DNA from 3 places in the Cupriavidus sp. HY129 genome. Region 2 is predicted to be linked to each of the others. Evidence: predicted binding sites of a transcription regulator. Region 2 holds the regulator's gene; each other region holds the start of a gene.
The links. Region 2 encodes FNR, which switches genes on or off when oxygen is low (the NO sensors DNR and NnrR bind a similar motif). Its sites were predicted from a motif close to TTGATNNNNATCAA; they were not measured.
Positions count from the first base shown of each region.

Region 1: a site for FNR is predicted at 2,417-2,430, ahead of K6G35_RS26395 (universal stress protein). Genes of this name have one in related genera too.
Region 3: a site for FNR is predicted at 4,542-4,555, ahead of K6G35_RS04420 (fatty acid desaturase). Genes of this name have one in related genera too.

Region 1 covers NZ_CP083255.1:2,247,544-2,255,151, reverse strand. The annotation lists gene K6G35_RS26410 (SDR family NAD(P)-dependent oxidoreductase) at 1-231, opposite strand, end outside; gene K6G35_RS26405 (GlxA family transcriptional regulator) at 376-1,317, shown strand; gene K6G35_RS26400 (helix-turn-helix domain-containing protein) at 1,338-2,111, opposite strand; gene K6G35_RS26395 (universal stress protein) at 2,512-3,336, shown strand; gene K6G35_RS26390 (MBL fold metallo-hydrolase RNA specificity domain-containing protein) at 3,441-4,799, shown strand; gene K6G35_RS26385 (universal stress protein) at 4,851-5,699, opposite strand; gene K6G35_RS26380 (universal stress protein) at 5,898-6,350, shown strand; gene K6G35_RS26375 (response regulator) at 6,381-7,025, opposite strand; gene K6G35_RS26370 (sensor histidine kinase) at 7,022-7,608, opposite strand, start outside.
Region 2 covers NZ_CP083254.1:2,047,976-2,055,583, forward strand. The annotation lists gene rimP (ribosome maturation factor RimP) at 1-5, opposite strand, end outside; gene rluB (23S rRNA pseudouridine(2605) synthase RluB) at 334-2,217, opposite strand; gene scpB (SMC-Scp complex subunit ScpB) at 2,246-3,154, opposite strand; gene K6G35_RS09275 (sulfite exporter TauE/SafE family protein) at 3,706-4,473, opposite strand; gene fnr (fumarate/nitrate reduction transcriptional regulator Fnr) at 4,559-5,284, shown strand; gene K6G35_RS09285 (hypothetical protein) at 5,368-5,613, opposite strand; gene K6G35_RS09290 (hypothetical protein) at 5,610-5,846, opposite strand; gene ccoG (cytochrome c oxidase accessory protein CcoG) at 5,860-7,389, opposite strand; gene ccoP (cytochrome-c oxidase, cbb3-type subunit III) at 7,445-7,608, opposite strand, start outside.
Region 3 covers NZ_CP083254.1:951,223-958,830, reverse strand. The annotation lists gene xdhB (xanthine dehydrogenase molybdopterin binding subunit) at 1-892, shown strand, start outside; gene xdhC (xanthine dehydrogenase accessory protein XdhC) at 912-1,910, shown strand; gene K6G35_RS04430 (adenosine deaminase) at 1,955-3,019, shown strand; gene guaD (guanine deaminase) at 3,103-4,437, shown strand; gene K6G35_RS04420 (fatty acid desaturase) at 4,648-5,829, shown strand; yybP-ykoY riboswitch at 5,921-6,143, shown strand; gene K6G35_RS04415 (TMEM165/GDT1 family protein) at 6,172-6,747, shown strand; gene K6G35_RS04410 (urate hydroxylase PuuD) at 6,913-7,608, opposite strand, start outside.

The sequences.
Region 1 (7,608 bases), on a different replicon from region 2:
CTTTTCCTCCACCCGCGCGAGCGATTGGCGGTCGTTGAGATCGGCCGGGAAGACTTCGACCACGCGCTGCGTCTCGTCAGTGATGCGCCGCGCCAGGGCATCGAGCTTGTCGCGATTGCGGGCGACGAGGATCAGGTCATAGCCGCGCCGTGCCAGGCGGTCCGCGTAGATGGCGCCGATGCCCGAGGATGCGCCGGTAATCAGGGCCGTGCCGAGATGGATTTGCGTCATGGTGTTCTCCTTGCGATGTCGTTGCGATGGGGATCCGAAAATCGGGATGCGTCGAATCCATGCGTTGCATCGTAAGGCGGCTTGACGATGGCAGAAATGACGATTATGGTCATGTTTTAGGACATAAGCCCAACGAGGCCAATCATGCACAACATCGGCTTCCTGCTGACGGACGGTTTTCAGGTGATGGCGCTGGCGACGCAGAGCGTCTTCGAGTACGCGAATCTTGTGGCCGGCGAGCCCTTTTACCGCATCAGGAATTTCTCGATCGACGGTGGGCCGGTAGTCTCTTCGCTGGGGATGACGGTAGAGACGCACGCGGCAAGCACGCGCGTGGCGGTGGATACCTGGGTGCTGGCCGGCGTTGGCGACCCAGTCGCGCAGCCAACACCCGCACCGGTACTGGCGTTCGTGAGCAAGGCGGTGCCGCGTGCGCGCCGGACGGCGTCGATCTGCACGGGGGCGTTCATCCTGGCGGAAGCCGGTCTGCTCGATGGCCGACGCGCGACCACGCACTGGGCCTTCGCGCGCGACATGCAACGGCTCCATCCGGACATCAAGGTGGAGGACGATCGCATCTACATCGTCGATGGCGCGATCTGGACGTCGGCGGGCATGACGGCCGGCCTGGATCTGGCGCTTGCGATGGTCGAAAAGGATCTGGGCGCGGATATCGCGCGATCGGTCGCCCACAAGCTGGTGATGCACCAGCGGCGCTCGGGCGGACAGTCGCAGCACTCGGAGCTACTGGATATGGCGCCGAAATCCGACCGTATCCAGAATGCGCTGGATTACGCGCGCAAGAATCTGAGCCAGGCACTGACGGTGGAGGAACTGGCGGAGACGGTGCATCTGAGCCCACGCCAGTTCAGCCGCGTATTCACCGCGGAGACCGGGCAGTCGCCGGCCAAGGCGATCGAGAATCTGAGATTGGAAGCGGCGCGACTCATGATCGAACAGAGTCGCCACCCGCTGGAAGTCGTGGCGCGGGAAGCCGGCTTTCGAGACCGGCGCCATATGCGCGAGGCATTCCTGCGGGGGTTCGGCGTGCCGCCGCAGGCGGTGCGGCGGGAGGCCCGTGAGTAGCGGGCGCCGGTGTCAGCGGCTCAGATGGCCGCGAGCGCCTCGATATCGAACAGTTCGATGCGCTTGCCATCCACGCGGATCAGCCCTTCGCGCTGGAACCGGGAGAACGTGCGGCTGACCGTTTCGAGCTTGATGCCGAGGTAGCTGCCGATTTCCTCGCGGGTCATGCGCAGCGTGAAGTCGCGCGAAGCATAGCCGCGTTCCTGCAGGCGGCACGACACGTTGATCAGGAATGCTGCTACACGCTGTTCCGAAGTCATGCCCGACAGCAGGATCATCTGCTTGGACTCGCGCAGGATCTCGCGGCTCAGCATCCGATGGAAATGCTGTTGCACGCTCTTGACGTCGCGGCAGAGTCCTTCGAGCGGTGAGAACGGCAGCACGCAGACTGCACTGTCTTCGAGCGCGATCGCGTCGCAGTCATACTCGCCTTCGCCAATCGCGCCAAGGCCGACCGTTTCTCCCGGCAGGAAGAAACCGGTCACGTGCTCATGGCCGCCGGCGTGGGAGGCCACGGTCTTCAGCGATCCCGAGCGGACGGTGTAGAGGTTCTGGAACTTGTCGCCGGAGCGGTACAGGTATTCGCCACGATGCACCATGCGCCAGTGGCTGACCACGGCTTCCAGTTGCGGAAGCTCCTCCGGTTCGAGAGACGATGCGATGCAGAGGCGGCGCAGGCCGCAATCCATGCAGCGCGCCTGGAAATGCCGCGCCGTGCCCGGCGCGTGCGCATGTCCGGTGCATTCCCCATCCATTCCTGCTTCGACGCTCGACCCCTCTACCACTTCATACATGATGCTCTCCCCTGGGGTCGTCAGGCGTTCACCGCCAAATCAAGGTTCTTTGATCTGAATAACTCCCCATCTGCGCGGAAGTATGCCTTGTGATCGGAAAGGCTGAAATCAGCGTCGGCTGATACCTGTGTCAGGGTCTGGAGTGCACTTGTCAGGTTAACCTGACAGGCCAGACATTACCTACGTGCGGCACAGGTGCTCCCGATAGTCGAGGCAAGGTAGATCGCCTTCGACTGAGTCCTCCTTCAGGAGGTTGATTGCCGCGGCTTCTACCGACAATGTTTGGTTTCCCGGCTGTCATGTATTTGACTTGAGGCAAGCGCGGAGCATCTTTGACGATTAAAGTGCACAAGACGGTATCCATTCTTGCCGCCCGATCGCCCCCTTGCCTGGAGCCCCCATGGATTTCAAGACCATTCTCGTCGATCTTGCCGCTGATCCGGCGCGCGATGCGCGTCTGGATGCCGCGCTGACGTTGGCGTCGCTATTCACCGCCCGCGTCATCGGACTGACCGCTACTGGCACCTTGCTGGATCCATTCCGGAGCGCCGGTGAGGAGACCGCGCGTTATCAGCAGATGCGCGCCGACATGCTGCGCAACCTGAAACAGGCCGATGCCGCCGCGCTCGATGCGGCAGTGGCGCGACGTGGGCGGGGCATCGAGATTTCACACGTGGTGGTCGAGCAGGAGGCGGGCTGGGCGTTGACCTCGCGCGGTGTCAGCAGCGATCTGATTTTGCCGGCGCCACCGTCGCTGGCGCACGATACGCCGGCGCTGATGGCCACTTCCGCCGAGTATGTGCTGTTGAACTCTGGCCGCCCGATTCTGGTAATACCCCCCGACGTCAGCCTGGTGCCGGGCGGCACCGTCGTGGTGGCCTGGGACGGCCGGCGCGAAGCTGCGCGCGCCATGAGGGATGCGTTGCCGCTACTGGCTTTGGCATCGCGTGTGATCCTGCAGGTGGTGCTCAGCGGCGCGGGGCCGAACGAGCATGGCGCGGCCGAGGCCGTGCGCTGGCTGGCCGATCACGGCGTCAGCGCTTCGCTGCGTATCGACGAGGGCGCATCGCCAGCCGACAGCCTGATGCGCGTGACGCGCAACGAGGCAGCCGATCTGCTGGTGAGCGGCGGCTACGGCCACTCACGGCTCGGCGAACTCGTCATGGGCGGAACCACGCGCACGCTGCTGCGCAACGCACCGGTGCCACTGCTGATGTCGCATTGAAGCGCGTGACACGTACTGTTCTGCCATCGCTCCAAAGCCAGTGACAGGATCTGGCGATATTGACAACACCGCTACTGACGACGCCAACACCAACATCACAGACCATGCACATCCAGTTCCTTGGGGCTACGGACACCGTGACCGGTTCGCGCTTTCTGCTAGACACCGGAGAAGCGCGGGTTCTGATCGACTGCGGACTGTTTCAGGGCTACAAGGCCCTGCGGCTGCGTAACTGGGATCGCTTTCCGATCAGCCCGGGCAGTCTCGATGCCGTGGTGCTGACACACGCGCATATCGACCACAGCGGCTATCTGCCCTTGTTGGTGAAGCGCGGTTACAAGGGGCGCGTGCACTGCACGACGGGAACCGCGGAGCTTTGCGGCCTGCTGCTGCCGGACAGCGCCCATCTGGCGGAAGAAGACGCCAACTATGCCAATCGCAAGGGGTATTCGCGTCATCAACCGGCGCTGCCGCTCTATACCGTGGCGGATGCCATGCATGCGCTGGAGCATCTGAAGCCCGCGCCTTATAGCAAGCGGGTGACAATCGCACGCGGTGTGGAAGCGGAGTTTCATCGCGCGGGCCATATTCTTGGCTCGTCCAGCGTGACGATCCATGCCAAGGGCCGGCGCATCCTGTTCTCCGGCGACCTCGGCCCGCAAGATGACATGCTGATGCGGCCGCCGGAGCCACCCACCGCGGCGGATTACCTTATAGTGGAATCGACTTACGGTGACCGCCTGCATCCGGAAGGCGATCCCATCGAGCTGCTGGCCGATATCATTCGCAAGACCGTTGCCCGGGGCGGCAGCGTGATCATTCCCGTCTTTGCGGTTGGGCGTGCCCAGTTGCTGCTGTATTGCCTCTACCGGCTGCGCCAGCGACGGCGCTTTCCCGATGTGCCCATCTACCTGAACAGCCCGATGGCCATCGAAGCCACGCGGATTCTCTCCGAGCACTCGGACGAACTGCGCATCGACCCCGAAACGTGCGCGGCTGCCTGTTCGGTGGCGATTCCAACCCGAAGCATGGAGGAGTCGATCCGCATCAACCGGGTGGATCAGCCGAAGATCATCCTGGCTGGTAGCGGAATGCTGACGGGCGGGCGCGTGGTGCATCACCTCGAATCGTTCGGGCAGGACCCACGCAGCACTTTCCTGCTGGTGGGGTTCCAGGCGGCCGGAACGCGGGGTGCGACGCTGGCGTCCGGCCAGCGCACGTTGCGGATGCACGGGCGCGAAGTCGAACTGCGTGCTTCAGTCGAACAGATTCGCCATTTCTCGGCACATGCCGATGCGGATGGGCTGATGGACTGGATGAGTGCCATCGGGACGCCGCCACGGCAGACGTTCATCGTGCACGGCGAGCCCAGTGCCGCCGATGCGCTGCGCCAGCGCATCGAGCATTCGCTGCATTGGGATGTCACGATGCCCGAGTACCGGGGTATCTATACGCTCGACTAAGCGTTCGACTAAGCGTTCGACCGGGCGACCGAGCAAGGCGTGCCGGCGCGGCTAGTAGGAAAAGAGGGTGGGAATCGTGGCGTGACGAAGCACGGTGTCCGTCACGCCACCCAGCAATTCCTCGCGCAGCAGCCCCCGGCCATACGCGCCACAAACCAGCAGGTCGGCGCGGCGCTGGCCGGCGATGGCAAGCAGTGACTCGCCGATATCGGCCGATCGTTCCAGCACCATCTCGACCATGCTCGCGTGCACGCCATGCCGAGCCAGCCAGTTTGCCGCGTAGGCGGGCGGGGAGAGTTCGGCCTTGCGGCGCGCGTACGGAGGAATGCAGGACACCACGTCGACCTGGGTGGCGCGCTTGAGCAACGGCAGCGCGTCATGCAGCGCGCGCGCGGATTCGCGGGTGCCGTTCCAGGCCACCACGATCGAGCCATAGGGGAAGGTGGAAGCGTCCGGCAGCGGCCCTTGAGGAATGACCAGCACCGGGCGGCCACTCGAAAGAATGGCCGTCTCGACGAAGTGCCGGGCTACGTCGCTGTCGGCGTTCAGTCGGTCGGGCTGGCCGACGATCAGCAGGTCGGCCAGCCGGCCTTCGCACTGGATGGCGTCGGTGGGCGCGCCCTCGCCGACGCGCCAGTCGACGGCAAACGTCGCGGCTTCGGTGGCGATGTCGAAGGCTTCCCGGGCGGCTTCACATGCGGCGCCAAGATCCGGCGCGTATGCCTGGCGCTCGCGGCGGCCGTCCGCGGTGCGATAGACCCACGCTGGCTCGTCCGCGCTCAGCGAAAGCAGGCCGATCAGCGTGGCGTTGAACGATCCGGCCAGCGCCACGGCATGACAGAGCCGGGCCTCCACTGATTGCGAGGCATCGACGTGGACCATGATCGCCGAGATGTCCATATGGTCTCCTGAAAAAGCAAGGCGCTTCGGCGCCATTTGGGTCTCAAATGTATGCGTGATGTGCCGCGTATGGTTGCGACAGATCAAGAGCGCCTGATTCGGTGGACTCGGGTCATCTTGCGATACATCAACCATGGAGCCTTGGCACGTCCTATGCTGGGTCAGTGAGGGCACGTGGCCCGGACTGAGGAGACCGATATGTATGAACGCATCCTGGTTGCCGTGGATGGCAGCCCGTCTTCCGACCTGGCCATTGCGCAGGCAGCCGGGCTGGCCAAGGGCCTGGGCGCGGAGGTGAAGGTCCTGTTCGTGGTGGACGAGGGCGAAGTGTTCCTTGAGGCAGGTTTCGTCAATCCGCAGGACATCCTGAATGGACTGACGGACTTTGGCAGGAAGGCCCTTGCAGCCGCCGCTCACCGTCTCCAGGACGCTGGCGTGCGGTTTCAGACCGAACTGGCAGAGAAGTCAGCGGTGCCGGGTGACATCGCTGGCGCGATCGTCGGCTATGCCGACCGCTGGCCAGCCGATGTGATCGTGATGGGTACACGCGGCCGACGCGGTGTGCGCCGCATGATCATGGGTAGCGTCTCTGAAGGTGTGGTGGCCAAGACCAGCAAGCCGGTGCTGCTGATTCGCGGCGAGTCGGCCTGAACGACGGGGCTGTGGCCGGGGGCCACGACGTTATAGCTTGTCTTCGTCGCCGAACAGCCTCGCCTCGATCGCATAGCGGACCAGTGCGGCGTCGCTGCGAAGCTGGAGCTTTTCCATCAGGCGCATCTTGTAGGTGCTGACCGTCTTGGCGCTGACGCACAGCGCGGCGGCGATCTGCGTCAGCGACTCGCCATCGACGATGCGCCGGAATACCTCGAGTTCACGATCCGACAGGCCTTCGTGCGGCGCATCGGGCTTTTCCTGCAGGCCCAGCGCCAGCTTTTCGGCCATGGCGGGGCTGACGTAGGTGCCGCCCGCGGCCACCTTCCTGAGCGCCTCGACCAGTTCCGTCGCCGCGCTTTCCTTGGTCAGGTAGCCGGCCGCGCCCGCACGGAAGGCGCGGACCACATACTGTTCCTCGGCGTGCATCGTCAGTACGAGGATCCGTAGTGCCGGATGATCGGCCCGCAGTTGCCGGATCAGTTCCAGCCCGTTCCGGCCGGGCATCGACAGGTCCAGCAGGATGACATGCGGGGACAGCTCGCGCACGAGCTGTGGCACCTCGGTACCGCGGGCTGCTTCGCCAACCACCTCGAAGTCGCTGGTGCGTTCGAGGATATGGCGCAATCCGTTGCGCACCACAGTGTGATCGTCTGCAATGATCACGCGAATCATGCCTGGGTCTCCTTGCAATCCGGATGACCCGGAAAAGTGACGACGAGTTCGAAGCCGTCGCCGGGCGAATGTTCGATGGACACCGTGCCACCCAGCAGGCGTGCCCGTTCCCGGATGCCAAGCAGGCCGAACGAGCGGCGCGCGCCATCCTTCGGCTGGCCGTTCCAGCCGCGCCCGTCGTCGTGCACGCGCAGCACGAACTGGCCGTGATCGTGATCCTCGTCCTGGTTCTGGTGGGTCAGCGTCACCCAGGCCTCGCTGGCGTCCGCATGATGCACGACGTTGTTGAGCGCCTCCTGGACGATCCGGAATACAGCGGTGGCGGCTTGCTCGGTGACGTCGATTTCCTCCGGCGTCCGCGTGCTCACCGAGATCGCGTAGCGCCGGCTGAAATCCTTGGCTAGCCAGTCCAGCGCGGCGGCGAGGCCCAGTTCATCGAGCAACGCCGGGCGCAGATCGGACGAAATCCTGCGCACGGCGGCGATGGTTTCGTCGATGACGGTGTGCATGGCGCTGACCTGTTCGAGCGCGCGCACGGCGCCGCAGTCCGCACGCAAGTCGGTCTCCAGCATCACCAGATCCA
Region 2 (7,608 bases):
TGCACTGTAATCCCGAGTAGTGGCCTTCAATACTGTGGCAGACACCGGACAACGCAATACGCTCGGAATTGATGCTCGACGCGACCTGCAAACCGTCCTGCCTGCCCAATCATCCTGCCGGCCCGCCATGTGACGAAAACCAGCCGCAAGTACAAACGGGCGAACCAAAAAAAAATGGGCGCAATGCCCATCATTCGCCCATCCTCGCCGAGGATGATACTTTTGAATAGACTTTGATTATACGCGGATTATGTCCAAAAGGCAAAAGCCTCCGAGGTTCCGCTCCGGATCAGGGCGATTGCCGACCATTGCCGGCACCGCCCGATCCGTCAATCAACGCTGACCTCGGCCGCGCGGACGGCGACTACCGCCTCCCGCACCCTTGGCGGCCTTTGGCATCACATTTCCATTGACCTCGCCGCCGCCGCGACGCTGGCGATTGCCACCTGCGTTGCCCGCATTGCCAGCGTTTCCGGCCTTGCCACCCCGCCCGCCGCGACCACCACCGGCGCCGGGGCCTCGCAGGCCACCGCCCATCCCGCCGCCAAACTTGGTCGTGTGCGATGTCAGCGGCGCAGGGCCGGACGGAATGTATCCCATCGAGGTCTGCATCGGGTCAGGCTGCCCACGGCCCGCACCCCCGGCATTACCACCCCGGCCACCGCTCTTCTCGTAGCGCGGCAGACCATCCATGCCGGTGTGCATCGGCATGCCCGCCAGCGCTGCTTCTTCGCGCTGCTTGCGGCCGCCAACCTTCGTCACACCCTTGCCGCCGCTCTGGGCTTCCTTGGACGGCGCCTTCAGTCCAATGTTGGCCATCAGGCCGCGCACATCCGTCGGATCCAACTCTTGCCAGCGACCGCGCTTCAAGCCGCGCGGCAGCAGGAACTGACCATAACGCGTGCGGATCAGGCGCGACACGGTCAGACCAACGGCCTCGAACATGCGACGCACTTCGCGGTTACGGCCTTCGGTCAGCGCCACGTGATACCACTGGTTCACACCCTCGCCACCGCCATCGGCGATCCGCAGGAAGTTTGCCTCGCCATCATCGAGCTGAATGCCATGCAGCAGTCGCTGACGATCGGCTTCGGCCAGTTCGCCCAGCGTGCGCACTGCGTATTCGCGCTCCACGCCATAGCGCGGGTGCATGAAACGGTTCGCAATATCGCCCGACGTGGTGAAAATCAACAGCCCTTCGGTATTGAAGTCGAGGCGGCCGACCGCGACCCACTTGCCGTTCTTGATGCGCGGCAGGCTATCGAAAACGGTCGGACGGCCTTCCGGATCCGACTGGCTGACGATCTCACCGGAAGGCTTGTGATAGAGCAGCACGCGTGGAGGCTTGGTCGTCACCTTGCGGTGAATCAGCTTGCCGTTCACGCGGACCTGGTCGGTCGGCAGAATACGCTGGCCGATGTGGGCAGGCAGACCATTGACCGACACACGCCCCTGCAGGATCAGCTCTTCCATCTCGCGGCGCGAGCCAAGTCCACCCTCCGCCAGGACTTTGTGCAGCTTGGGCGCGTCGTCGTCAGCGGACAGTTCGCGCACCGGCTTGGCCTTGGTGCGCGGCACGATCGTGTCTTCCTGATCGAACTGCTCGGAAATCACGAAGCGGAACAGATCCTCGCCACCGGCAGCAGGCTTCGCGCCGCCCTTGCCGGCTTGCCGACCGGGCTTGTCGCCCTGGCGCTGCTCGACACGCTGGTCGCCCCTGTCAGCACCCGGCTTGCCACCAGGCTGTTGACCCTTGCGCTGACCGCCCTTGTTACGGCGACCCGGCTGTTGCGAGGCTGGCTTGTTGTCGCCATCTACCAGCGCAGCCTTGCGTTGCGGCTGCTGACGGCGCTTGCGAGCCCCTTGCGCGGACTGATCCGATCGCGGCTGCGCGTCGCCACCTGCCTCCTCGGCACCGGCAACTGCTTGCGTATCGGCGGCCGGCGCCGGCTTGCGACGCCCGCGGCCACGCGCGGGGGCAGCGGCCGGCGAAGCATCGCCGCCTTCGCCAGACGACGAGGGCTCGGCATCGTCGCGCCCCGTTTCCCGGCCATCGCGGTCCTGCGCCGACTGGCGACGGGAAGCCACTAGATTGCGCAGGCCGCGGCGCAGCCCCTTGCGGCGGGGCGCGCCTTCGGCGCCGTTACCCTCGGGGGCAGCGCCGGTGTCGCCCGGCACGTCCGGCTGGCGGACGTCTTGCTCAGCGGAATCAGACAAAGTATTCACTATCGATGTTGCATGTTGTTCAGTTGGACACGCGCTCGTCGTCGTCCTCGGTCGCCAGCGGCATATCACCGTCGGGGGCCGGAACTGCGGCGTCTTCCTGCGAGGAAGACTCTGTGTCCACATGGAATCCGTTGGCCAGAGCCACCGGCGCGTCATCGCCTTGCCCATCACCCTCGGGCAACTGCGCGACGCTGTCGTTCTGTTCGTTTTCATTGCCGGCGGCATCGCTCGCGCCACCGGACAGATCTTCGGATTGCGGCTCGACCGACAACTGCTCAACTGCCGGCTCACCCGTCTCAGCCACTTCTACGGTGGCCTCCGAAAAGGCCTCCTCGTCACCAGCAGGCGGATTCGCCGTCGCGACCGCTTCGAAATCGATGGCCTGCTGATCCAGCAGAGCCGCCTGAGCCTGGGCCTGGGCATCCTCGAGCGGCGGCAACTCATCCAGCGAGCGCAGACCAAGATCATCCAGGAATGCCTTGGTCGTTGCATACAACGCGGGGCGACCAGGCACGTCCCGGTGACCGATGACTTCGATCCAGTCCCGGTCCTCAAGCTTCTTGACCACCTCCGTGCTGACCGTTACGCCCCGGATCTCTTCGATGTCACCGCGCGTCACCGGCTGGCGATACGCGATGATCGCTAGCGTTTCCATCACGGCACGCGAGTACTTCGGCGGCTTCTCCGGGTTGAGCCGATCAAGAAACTCGCGCATCTCGGGGCGGCTCTGGAACCGCCAGCCGCTGGCCAGGGCCACGAGCTCCACCCCGCGCTGCTGCCAGTCGTTGCGCAGCTCTTCGAGCAGAACCCGGATGGTGTCGGCACCGACGTCGTCGGCGAACAACCGTCGCAGATCACCAACGCGCAATGGCTCCTGCGCACAGATCAGCGCGGTCTCGAGGACGATCTTCGCCTCTTGGGTATTCATGTGATTGTGTGCAGCCTGTCTTTGCACCTGCTTCTGGACGAATCCTGAAGCACTGGAGATTGCAGATACAGCGAGGCCTGAGCCACCGCCATCTCATCGCGCAGCCAACTCGCAGCTTTTCGCAGCGGAGCCGTGCACCTCATTTTCTTTGCATCGAATTGCCGGGTCGTTCCGGCAGGAGATCGTCCGGGGCTGACAGACTACGCCAGTCAACGGACCTCTTGCGTCGCACCCTCTCCCTTTTGGGGTGGACATTCACCTGGACAATCAGATCGCCAAGGCGGCAAGAAACAATCGATATCGGCCCAGGCAACTTCGCCTGGCACCAGCGCCACCTCTCCACACAGCCCCATCGGACTTTGGAACCAGATCTTGTGAACCGGATGAACTGTGGGGACGATCCCGGCAAGCCAGACCTGCCCAGACCCCCTGGGCACACATCCCAGATCGGGAATGCAGCCCCGGCGACGCCACGAGCGCATCGGAGCGCGATACCGTGGTTTTCGCGATTGTATGGCATTCCAGCCCCGCCCTGCAACCAGCAAAAAAGTCTAGAACACGACGCAGAAGCCGTGATTGGCCAGCGTATCGGGCAGCCAGACGGCGCGTGCGACACCCAGCGCCCCAAAACCGATCACAACAAGCGCGGCGCCCACTCGAACGCCGGGGCGGCGCGACAGTTGCCGCAGGTAGCCCGACAAACCCGAGATCACCAGCAGGTTGGGCAGCGTCCCAATGCCAAAGGCCGCCATGACAAGTGCTCCAGATGGCGCATTTCCAGCCAACAAGGCCAGCGCAAGTGCGCCATACACCATACCACAGGGCACCAGCCCCCAGGCCAACCCCATCCCATAGCGCCGCATGATGGGCGCGTGCCGACGCAAGCGAAGCGGCATCTGCATGCCCAGCGACGCGACGCCCCGGACGACATACGAGGCAGCCCGCGCCGCCAGCCGTTCGAGCCATGCTGCACGCATGACGCGGCCCCGCAACAACCACACCCCGGTCAGAACCAGTAACAGGCTGCCCGCGCCATAGAGCCAGCGCTGCACTGGAAGGTAGTCCTGCTTCCAGACTGTCGCACCCACCGCTCCCATCAGCGCCCCAAGCAGCACATAGGTCGTGAGACGCCCGGCGTGCATGACCAGCAGTTCCAGCCACCAGTGAAATCGCGAGCGATGCACGAGGCTAACGACCGCAACAGCCCCCCCGGATTGCCGTTGCTCGACGGCAATGGCAATTCCTCCGCACATGGCGGCGCAATGCACGCCACCAAGCAACGCAAGTGTAAAGACACTGAAAAGCACACCAAATGGCAACTGTTCCTCGCTTCTGCGTCACATCACGCTGTAAAATGCCTGCATCGCGCCTCCATCGCAAGCGCATTCATGCGAGCACCATCAATTGCTTACCTCCATTCCCGTCACCGAGATGTCTCCGCGTTGCTCCACTTGCGCCATGGGCCAGCTTTGCCTTCCCGTGGGCATGTCGCAACAGGACCTCGCAAAGATGGACACGCTCGTACAGGAACGCGTTCGTGTTCACAAGGGCGAAACGCTCTATCGCATGGGCGAACCACTTACCGCAGTCTATGCGATCCGCTTTGGCACATTGAAGACCCACGTGACCATGGAGGACGGACGCACGCAAATCACCGGCTTCCATTTGCCCGGTGAGGTCGTCGGGCTCGACGGCCTCAGCGAGATGCAGCATGCGTCCGACGCCACCGCGCTCGAGGACACAGAGGTCTGCGTCGTGCGATTCGATGACCTGCAATCGCTGTCCGGCACGTTGCCTTCTCTCCAGCAGCAGTTCCTGAGGCTGATGAGCAAGGAAATCTCGCAGGACCAGATCATGCTGATCACTCTTGGCTCGATGCGTGCCGAAGAGCGCCTGGCAGCATTTCTCGTCAACATGTCCGAGCGCCTGTCGATGCGCGGTTACTCGTCGAGCGAGTTCGTGCTGCGGATGAGCCGCGAAGAAATCGGCAGCTATCTTGGCCTCAAGCTCGAAACCGTGAGTCGGCTCTTTTCTCGATTCGCCGAAGCCGGCCTGATTCAGATTCGCCAACGACACGTGAAACTCGTGGACATGGAAGGCATCAGGCAGGTCTATAGCCGAAACTGCTAACGGGCATCGTGGCCAGGAAAACGGCCGTATCGGGAGCAGATCTCCCGGTGCGGCCGTTTTGCTTTCTGCCAGCACTCGAGCCATTACTCGAGTTCGTCGGTCTCCTCGAGCTTGGTTGGCATGGTGTAGAGCGTCAGCCCACTGGACAATGCGCAAAACAACCACGCCACCAGGAAGCCAATCGTGTAGACCGCCTCACGAGACGCTTCCACCTGGTGCCCGAAGAACGTGAGATCGCCCGGATCAACGACCGAAAACACGGTGGCGGTGGCCGCTCCGCCCATCAGAAACGCCGGCCAAAGTACCCACATCAGCCAGCGGAGTCTCATGGGCGCCTCGCAGCCGGCGACGCTACATGCTCCGCCCCCGTTTTCTCCACGACCAGGCCATGACGCTCCACGCCGGAAATCGGCAAATCCGGATGCGTGTTGGCAAGCCAGATGGTCACGCCGCAGCCAATAATTGCAAGCAACGGACCGCTCATCAAAAGCCACGGCCACGGTTCCCTGTACCAGGGCTTGGACTGTTGGGATGTCATTGCGCTCTCCTTGTTTGCTGCCATTTCACCCTCAGCATCACAGATTGCGGGGAACAATGAAACTCGTGGATTGCCTGATATGCGCGTCTCGGCCGTCCTCGCCCTCCGCCGTCACGGTTACGTTGATCTTGTGCGTGCCCTCCTTGGCATCGTCGATCGGCACGCGAATGCGAATCGGCAACAACCGGTTGGACGTTGGCTGCATGGCCTCGGCGGACTTGTCATACTCGACCGTCAGTCCAGTCAGATCGTCGCCCTCAGCCTGCACGCGAATCCGCATCGGCGCTTCCGTGGTGTTGATCACCTGGAGCCGATAGACGTTCTCGATCCAGCGGCCCTCCACTTCCCGGCCCAGCGCGCCGCGATCCCGAATGATGTCGACCTTGATCGGCGACCGCATTGCCAGCGATGCGACGAAGCCCGCCGCCAGAACCAGCCAGATCAGCGTATAGATGATCGTGCGTGGTCGCAGCAGCCGTTTGCGCGCGTCGGATGTCGTCAGGGACTTGCGCATGGCGTTTTCCGACGTGTATCGGATCAGGCCGCGCGGGTACTCCATCTTGTCCATGACGAGATTGCACGCGTCGATACAGGCGCCACAACCGATGCACTCGTACTGGAGGCCATCACGAATATCGATACCGGTCGGACACACCTGCACGCAGATACTGCAATTCACGCAATCGCCAATACCAGCCGCATGGCGATCGGTCTTGCGGGAACGGCTACCACGCGGCTCCCCACGACCCACGTCATAGGTCACGACATAGGTATCGCGGTCGACCATCACGCTCTGGAAACGCGCATAGGGGCACATGTACTTGCACACCTGCTCGCGCATGAATCCGGCGTTGCCCCAGGTCGCAAATGCGTAGAACAGCATCCAGAAGCTCTGCCAGGGTCCTAGCGTGAAATGCAGGACCTCGCTACCAAGTTCCCGAATCGGTGCGAAATACCCGATAAACGTGAAGCCCGTCCACAGTGCGATCAGCACCCAGAGCACATGCTTGGTCGCCTTGATTCGCAGCTTGCGCAGGCTCCAGGGATCGCCGTCGAGTCGGATCCGCGCGATGCGATCCCCTTCGACATGTCGCTCGATCCACATGAATATCTCTGTGTAGACCGTCTGAGGACAGGCATAGCCGCAGAACAGGCGTCCCGCGATGGCGGTGAACAGAAATAGCGATAGCGCAGAAATGACCAGCAGCACAGCGAGATAGATCACATCCTGCGGCCACAGCACGAGACCGAAGATGTAGAACTTGCGCGCGCCGAGATCGAACAGCACGGCCTGGCGATCATTCCACTGCAGCCAGGGCGTTCCGTAGTAAATCAACTGCGTCAGGATGACCAGCCACACGCGCCAGCTCGAAAACGCGCCAGAAGTCGAGCGCGGATAGATCTTGCGGCGGACCTCGTACAGCGCTTCCTCGGTGGTCTCGGCCCCCTTGGGGGGCGGCGCGGGACGCCAAGTGTTGCCGTTACGATCGCTCGCCGACTGGCTTGCAGACGGATCGTTCGAGGCGTGATCGTCCGAGTGATCGGGGGCGTTAAGGGGCGCGCTCATCGTGTTGCCCTCACGCCCCGGTGGGCGGCACGCCGCCCGGCCCCGGGGCAGTTAGTCATTTTGCAGCGCCTCCCGTATTTGAGAGACCCCACACATATGCGGTCAGCATGCGGATGCGCTCAGGCGTCAGAATCTCCTCGTGCGCCGGCATATGACCGTTATGTCCCTTCAGGATCGCGTCGACGATCGTCGCTTCCGAGCTGCCGTACAACCACGTGT
Region 3 (7,608 bases), 1.1 Mb from region 2:
GGAAATGGGCCAGGGCCTGAACACCAAGGTGGCGATGGTCGTGGCGCACGAACTCGGCATCCGCATGGAACGTGTGCGCGTGACCGCTACGGACACCAGCAAGGTAGCCAACACGTCCGCAACCGCCGCATCGACCGGCGCCGACCTGAACGGCAAGGCCGCGCAGGACGCCGCCCGCCAGATCCGCGAGCGGCTGGCCGCGTTCGCCGCCCGCAAGGCCGGCGTGCCCGTCGAAGACGTGCGCTTCGGCGACGACCTCGTGGTGGCTGGCGAGCTGCGCCAGTCGTTCGGTGATCTGGCCCGCGAAGCCTATGTGGCCCGCGTGCAACTGTGGTCCGATGGTTTCTACACCACGCCCAAGCTGCACTGGGACCAGAAGGCGCTGCAGGGCCGCCCGTTCTATTACTACGCCTACGGCGCAGCGTGCTCGGAAGTGCTGGTCGATACACTGACCGGCGAATGGAAGCTGCTGCGTGCCGATGCATTGCACGACGCCGGCAAGTCGCTGAACCCGGCCATCGATATCGGCCAGGTCGAAGGCGCGTTCATCCAGGGCATGGGCTGGCTGACCACAGAGGAACTGTGGTGGAACCAGAACGGCAAGCTGATGACGCACGCGCCCTCGACCTACAAGATCCCGACGATCAACGACTGCCCTGAAGCGTTCAACGTGCGGCTGTTCCAGAACCGAAACGTCGAGGACAGCATCCATCGCTCGAAGGCCGTTGGCGAGCCACCGCTACTGCTGCCGTTCTCGGTGTTCTTCGCGATCCGCGATGCGATTGCTGCGGTGGGCGACTACAAGGTCAACCCGCCGCTGCGCGCGCCCGCCACCAGCGAAGCGATCCTCGACGCCGTGGAGGCCGTGCAGGCCGCCGTGGTTTCCGCCTGACGCAATACCAGGACCGATCATGCAGGACGCCCCCCTCAAACCGTTCCGCTTCGCCGACGCCACCCGCTGGGTGCGCGCCGGCATGCCCGTGGCGATGGTCACCATCGTCGAAGTCAAGGGTTCCGCGCCGCGCGAGGCGGGCATCCGCATGCTGGTGACGGCCGACGACCTTGTTGGCACGATCGGCGGCGGCCACCTGGAGTGGCGCGGCATGGACATCGCCCGAGAGATGATCGCAAAGGGCGAAAACGGGGAGCAGCGCCGCATCGAGCGTATTCCGCTTGGGCCCGCACTGGGTCAATGCTGCGGCGGCGTCGTGCGCCTGGCGTTTGAAGTGCTGACCCATGACGATCTGGCCTGGCTCGACGCGGTGGAATCGGCCTTCGCGACCGGCAAGGCACTCGCGCGGCATGTACCGGTGACCGGAGCGGTTCGCACGGAAGCCAGCCGCGACCTGTTGCCGTCGGTGCAACTTGCCGCCGATGACAGCTGGATCGACACGCTCGTGCCGGACGACATGCACGTCGTGCTGTTTGGCGCGGGGCATGTCGGCCACGCGCTGGTCAAGGTGCTGGCCACGTTGCCCTGCCGCGTGCACTGGGTCGACGAACGCGACACGCTCTTCCCCGCCGGCCTGCCCGAGAACATCGAGGCCGAAGCGACCGATACGGCAGAAGCCGTGGTCGACCAGGCCCCGGCAGGCAGCTATTTCCTGGTCATGACGCACAGCCATGCGCTCGACCAGACCCTCTGCGAGCGGATCTTCCGCCGCACCGATTTCGCTTACTTCGGCCTGATCGGCTCGAAGACCAAGCGCGCGAAGTTCGAACACCGGATGGCCGAGCACGGCATCGACGCCGCGCGCTTTCCGGAAATGACATGTCCCATGGGAGTCTCCGGCATCACGGACAAGGCACCGGCTATGATTGCGGTAGCCATCGTCGCCCAACTGCTCCAGGTCCGCGACCAGCGCGCAGCTGCGCTGGCCGCCAGCCGGCGGGAGGCGGTGCATCCGTAACCGGGCAGCCGTGATCCGGCTGCCGCCATAAGACAAGAGGCCCCATGACCATTGATGCCGCGCTGGCGGACAAGATCCGCCGTACCCCCAAGGCCGAACTGCACGTGCATATCGAAGGCACGCTCGAACCCGAGCGCATCTTCAGGCTGGCCCAGCGCAACAACGTCAAGCTGGCCTATCCGGACGTGGAAGCGCTACGCGCCGCGTACGCCTTCACGGACCTGCAATCGTTTCTGGACATCTACTACGCCGGCGCCAGCGTGTTGCTGACCGAAGAAGATTTCTTCGACATGACGATGGACTACGTCAAGCGCGCCGCCGCCGACAACGTCCGCCATGCCGAGATCTTCTTCGACCCGCAGACCCATACCGCGCGTGGCGTGCCGATGGGCACGGTGATCGACGGCATCGCCGACGCACTGGCTCAGGCACGCACCGAGTACGATTTTTCGAGCAGCATGATCCTCTGCTTCCTGCGCCACCTGTCCGAGGAGGATGCGCTGGCCACGCTGGAGGCCGCTCTGCCCTACCGCGACCGCTTTGTCGGCGTGGGGCTGGATTCTTCGGAACGCGGCAACCCACCCGAGAAGTTCGCGCGTGTGTTTGCCCGCGCGAAGGAACTCGGCCTGCATCTGGTGGCGCACGCTGGCGAGGAAGGCCCGCCGCAGTACGTGACCGATGCGCTGGACATCCTCAAGGTCGAGCGGATCGACCACGGCGTGCGCGCGATCGAGGACGAGGCGCTGGTGCAGCGCCTTGCACGTGAACGCGTGGCGCTGACCGTTTGCCCGCTGTCGAACCAGAAGCTGATGGTCCATCCCGACCTGCGCGATCACCCGATGAAGCGCCTGCTCGACGCCGGTGTGGCCGTGACGCTCCATTCGGACGACCCCGCCTATTTCGGCGGCTATATGAACGCGAACTGGGAGGCATCGTTCGACGCACTCCCGCTTGATGCGGCCGATGCCCACAAGCTCGCCCGCAACAGTTTTGAAGCGGCCTTCCTGCCGGACGTGCAGAAGGCCGAATTCCTGGCTGAAGTCGACCACTTCTGGTCGGCCACGCCCGCATCCCCGCCCGCAACGGCCAACGTGACAACCACGACCTGACCGGGCGCATTTCAAGAACGCCGGATGCTTCGCCCGTTGCAATACCGAACGGGCGAGGCACCGGCCGCCCCGAAGACATGAAGATGACGACGACTTCCCCTGCATCTGGCGCCGACAACGCCGTGACCCGCGCAATCCGCGGCCGCATTCTGCACTTCCTGCGTGACCCGCAGTTTCATGACGACGCCTATCAGTATTGGGAAGACGGCGTCATGATCGTGAAGGCCGGCCGCATCGCCGCAGTCGGCAATTACGCGGACCTGTCACGCGATATCCCGCAAGGCGCCGAAGTCGTCGACCATCGCGGCAAGCTGATCGTGCCCGGGTTCATCGACACGCACATCCACTACCCGCAGACCGACATCATCGCGTCGCCGTCGCCGGGCCTGCTGCACTGGCTGGACACGTACACGTTCCCCGAGGAGCGCCGCTTCAGCGACCCCGCCTATGCGCGGGCCGTCGCCGATTTCTTCACCGACGAACTGCTGCGCAATGGCACGACCACCGCCATGGTCTGGAGCACCGTGCACGCGGCATCGGCCGACGCACTGTTCGCCGCCAGCCAGCAACGCCACATGCGCATGATCACCGGCAAGGTGCTGATGGATCGCAACTGCCCGGACTTCCTGCGCGACACGGCCGAGAGCGGCGCGCGTGAATCGGCCGACCTGATCTCGAAATGGCACAACGTCGATCGCCTGGCCTACGCGATCACGCCGCGCTTCGCGCCGACTTCCACCGAGGCACAGCTGGAAGCCTGCGGCGAGTTGGCGAAAGCCCACAGCGACGTCTTCATCCAGACCCACGTGGCGGAAAACCGCGACGAGGTGAAATGGGTGGCCGAGCTTTTCCCCGATGCGCGCAGCTACCTGGACGTCTACGACCGCTACAACCTCCTGCGCCCGGGAGCGTTCTACGGCCACGCGATCTACCTCGACCAGGATGACCGCCGCCGTCTGGCAGACAGCGGCGCGGCCGTGGCGCACTGCCCTACGTCGAACCTGTTCCTGGGCAGCGGCTTCTACGACTTCCACCAATCGGATGCGAATCGCCTGAACGTCACGCTGGCGACGGACGTTGGCGGCGGCACGTCGTTTTCGATGTTCCGCACCATGAACGCCGCGCACAAGGTGGCGCGGATGGGCGGCTACCACCTGACAGCGCTGCGCATGTTCTACCTGGCCACGCGCGCCGCCGCGGAGGCGCTGGGCTGGCAGGACCGGATCGGCAGCTTCGAGGTGGGCTGCGAGGCCGACTTCGTCGTGCTGGACCCGGACGCCACGCCGCTGATTTCGCGCCGCAGCAGCCGCTCGGAAACGCTCGAAGAGCAGTTGTTCGCGTTCGCGATGCTTGGCGACGACCGGGTCATCGAGAACGTCTACATCATGGGCGAGGCCACCAGCCCGGTCGCCGCCTGATCGGGCGTAGGCGGGGCATATTTGTGTGGATCGGCCGATTCCACTCAAACATGGTCCGCCGATGTGCTTTTTTGGTCTCAATGCGAATCCGCCCTCGCGGAGCATTGACCATAATCAACACAACGGTCATCAAAGCCTTCTAGCCTGTCACGCATATAAAGTCCGCCCATCCGGGCAGACGCACATGCATACCGACTCGCCAGACCTTTGATGACTGCCCCATCCGACACCCTCTCGCCGGCCGACGCCGACGCGATCTCGCAAGCGCCGAACCACAGCACGAACCGCCCCAAACGCCCGGCCAAGAACATCCCCCTGCCGGAGCCAATCGCCTTCGAGGCCCCGTTTCCGAACCGCAAGACGATCCGCAGCTGGCTGATTCCCCTCGGCGGCCGCAGCACCGCGCGCGCGCTGCTTCTGTTCGCGTTCGATTACGCGCTGTTCGCTGCCGTACTGGCCGGCGTGGTCCTGGCATCACCCTGGTGGGCCAAGGTTGGGCTCGGCGTGCTGGCCGGACTGATCATCGCGCGCCTGTTCATCATCGGCCACGACGCCTGCCACCAGAGCCTGACCGACCATCGTGGCCTGAACAAGTGGCTGGGCCGGCTCACGTTCCTGCCGTCGCTCACGCCTTATAGCCTCTGGGAAGTCGGCCATAACGTCGTCCATCACGGTTACACGAACCTGAAGGGCTTCGACTTCGTCTGGGCGCCCTACTCGCTCGAGGAATTCCGCGCGCTGCCGCGCAGCCGCCGGATTCTGGAGCGCATCTACCGCAACGGCCTTGGCGCCGGCCTTTACTACCTGATCGAGATCTGGTGGTTCAAGCTGTTCTTCCCCAGCAAGCGCCAGATGGCGACCCGTCGCCCGATCTTCATGTGGGACTGCGCGCTCGTGGCAGCTTTCGGCGCGCTCTGGATCGGCGCGCTGGTCTGGCTGGCCGTGGCCACCGGGCAATCCCCGCTGCTGCTGGTCGGCACCGGCTTCGTGCTGCCCTTCCTGATCTGGAACGCCACCGTTGGCTTCGTGCTGTACGTCCACCATACGCATACCAGCGTGGCGTGGTACGACACCAAGGCCATGTGGGCGAAGGCCCAGCCGTTCGTGTCGACGACCGTGCATCTGCGCTTCAACTTCGGTATCGGCGCGGCCCTGCATCACATCATGGAGCACACGGCCCACCACGTGGACATGAGCATCCCGCTGTACCAGCTCAAGCGCGCCCAGGCGCTGCTCGAGCACGCACTGCCGGGTCGCATCATCATCGAGAAGTTCTCGTGGCGCTGGTATTTCCATACAGCCCGCCGCTGCAAGCTCTACGACTTCAAGGCGCTGTGCTGGACGGATTTCCGCGGTCGCCAGACCAGCGAAAACGCTCCGACTCCGGTCTGAGCACATCGGGAATGGCGGCGTTAGCGACATTCCCTTGAATTGACAGAAACTGCGAGACGGGTGGACTTCGGTCGCCAGTCTCGCTAAAATGCGACCTTCCATTGGGGAGTAGCCGCCCTGATCTCACCGCGCCGCGCAATGCGGCACCCGGAAGACAGGGGCGTACGTCAACAGACTTGACCAAATGCCGACATGGCAGGCGGTTATGGCGTGCGCAGCCCAGGACCTTGTGTCCAGTGCCTGGCGAGACCGATGACCTCACCTTTCTGGCCGGGCCGGGAAAGGTGTGCGTCATTGGCATCTCGCGATGCATTTGCGGCCCGGTTATTCAAACGACAAAAAATGGAATCGTTCCTCGTCTCCACAGGCATCGTCGCGCTCGCTGAAATGGGCGACAAGACGCAGTTGCTGTCGCTCGTCCTGGCTGCTCGCTACCGCAAGCCAATTCCCATCATTCTGGGAATCCTGATCGCGACACTGGTCAACCATGGCTTTGCCGGCGCGCTCGGCGGCTGGATCACAGGCGTGGTCGGTGTAGACCTGCTGCGCTGGATTCTCGGCCTCGGGTTTATTGCGATGGCCGGCTGGATGCTGATTCCAGACAAGCTCGACGACGCTGAGGAAGCCAAACCCGTCAAGGGCGCGCTCGGCATCCTGGGCACCACGATCATCGCGTTCTTCTTCGCCGAGATGGGCGACAAGACGCAGATCGCCACCGTGGCGCTGGCCGCGCGCTTCCATGGCGAAGTGATTGCGGTGGTGGCCGGCACGACGTTCGGCATGATGCTCGCCAACGCCCCCGCCGTCCTGCTTGGCGACCGTTTCGCCAACAAGATGCCGATCGCCCTGGTGCACAAGATCGCCGCTGCGATCTTCCTGGTGCTGGGTCTGCTGGCGCTGTTCAACGTCGGCGGCTGAGAATCGTGGCTCCCCTCTCCCGCTCAGCGGGCGCGGGGAGAAGCAATTCCGATCCGGAAATAAAAAAACGGGGCCTAAGCCCCGCTCAAACCCTCGCCGGTCCGGAACAGCCAGCTGCAAACTGCGCAGCCTCCGGACCGTCGATCACCGATGCTCGGTCAAAAATCAGTTGGTGGTTTTCGCGCCGCCTTCGAACCATTGGCCAAGGAGCGCGCGTTCATCGTCCGTGATCTGCGTGACGTTGCCCAACGGCATCGCCTTCTGCTGCACGGCCTGTTGATAGATCAGCTGAGCGTGTGCCTTGATGCCATCGACGGAGTCCAGCTTGATCCCCTTGGCAGCGGTCGGCATCATCTTCGGCTGCTCGGCGTGGCACTGCACGCAACGCGTGTTGATGATTTCCTGGACCTTCACGAAGCTCACGGCATTGGCGGCGTCACCAGCAGCATTGCTGGCAACTTGCGGACGCGGTTGCGGCGCGATCATGAACGCCACCACGCCCAGGCAGGCCACGCCGGCCGTCGGCCATGCGAAGTTGATCTTGCCCTTGTGCTTCAGGATGAAGAACTGGCGAATCAGCACGCCGGCCAGCATCACCATGATCAGCACGAGCCAGTTGTTCTTGGCCGCGTACGTCATGCTGTAGTGGTTCGACAGCATTGCGAACAGCACCGGCAACGTGAAGTACGTGTTGTGAACGCTACGCTGCTTGCCGCGCTTGCCGTGGATCGGATCCACCGGCTGGCCGGCCTTCAGCGACGCCACTACCTTGCGCTGGCCCGGGATGATCCAGAACAGCACGTTGGCACTCATGATCGTCGCGATCATTGCACCGGTCAGCAGGAATGCCGCGCGGCCCGA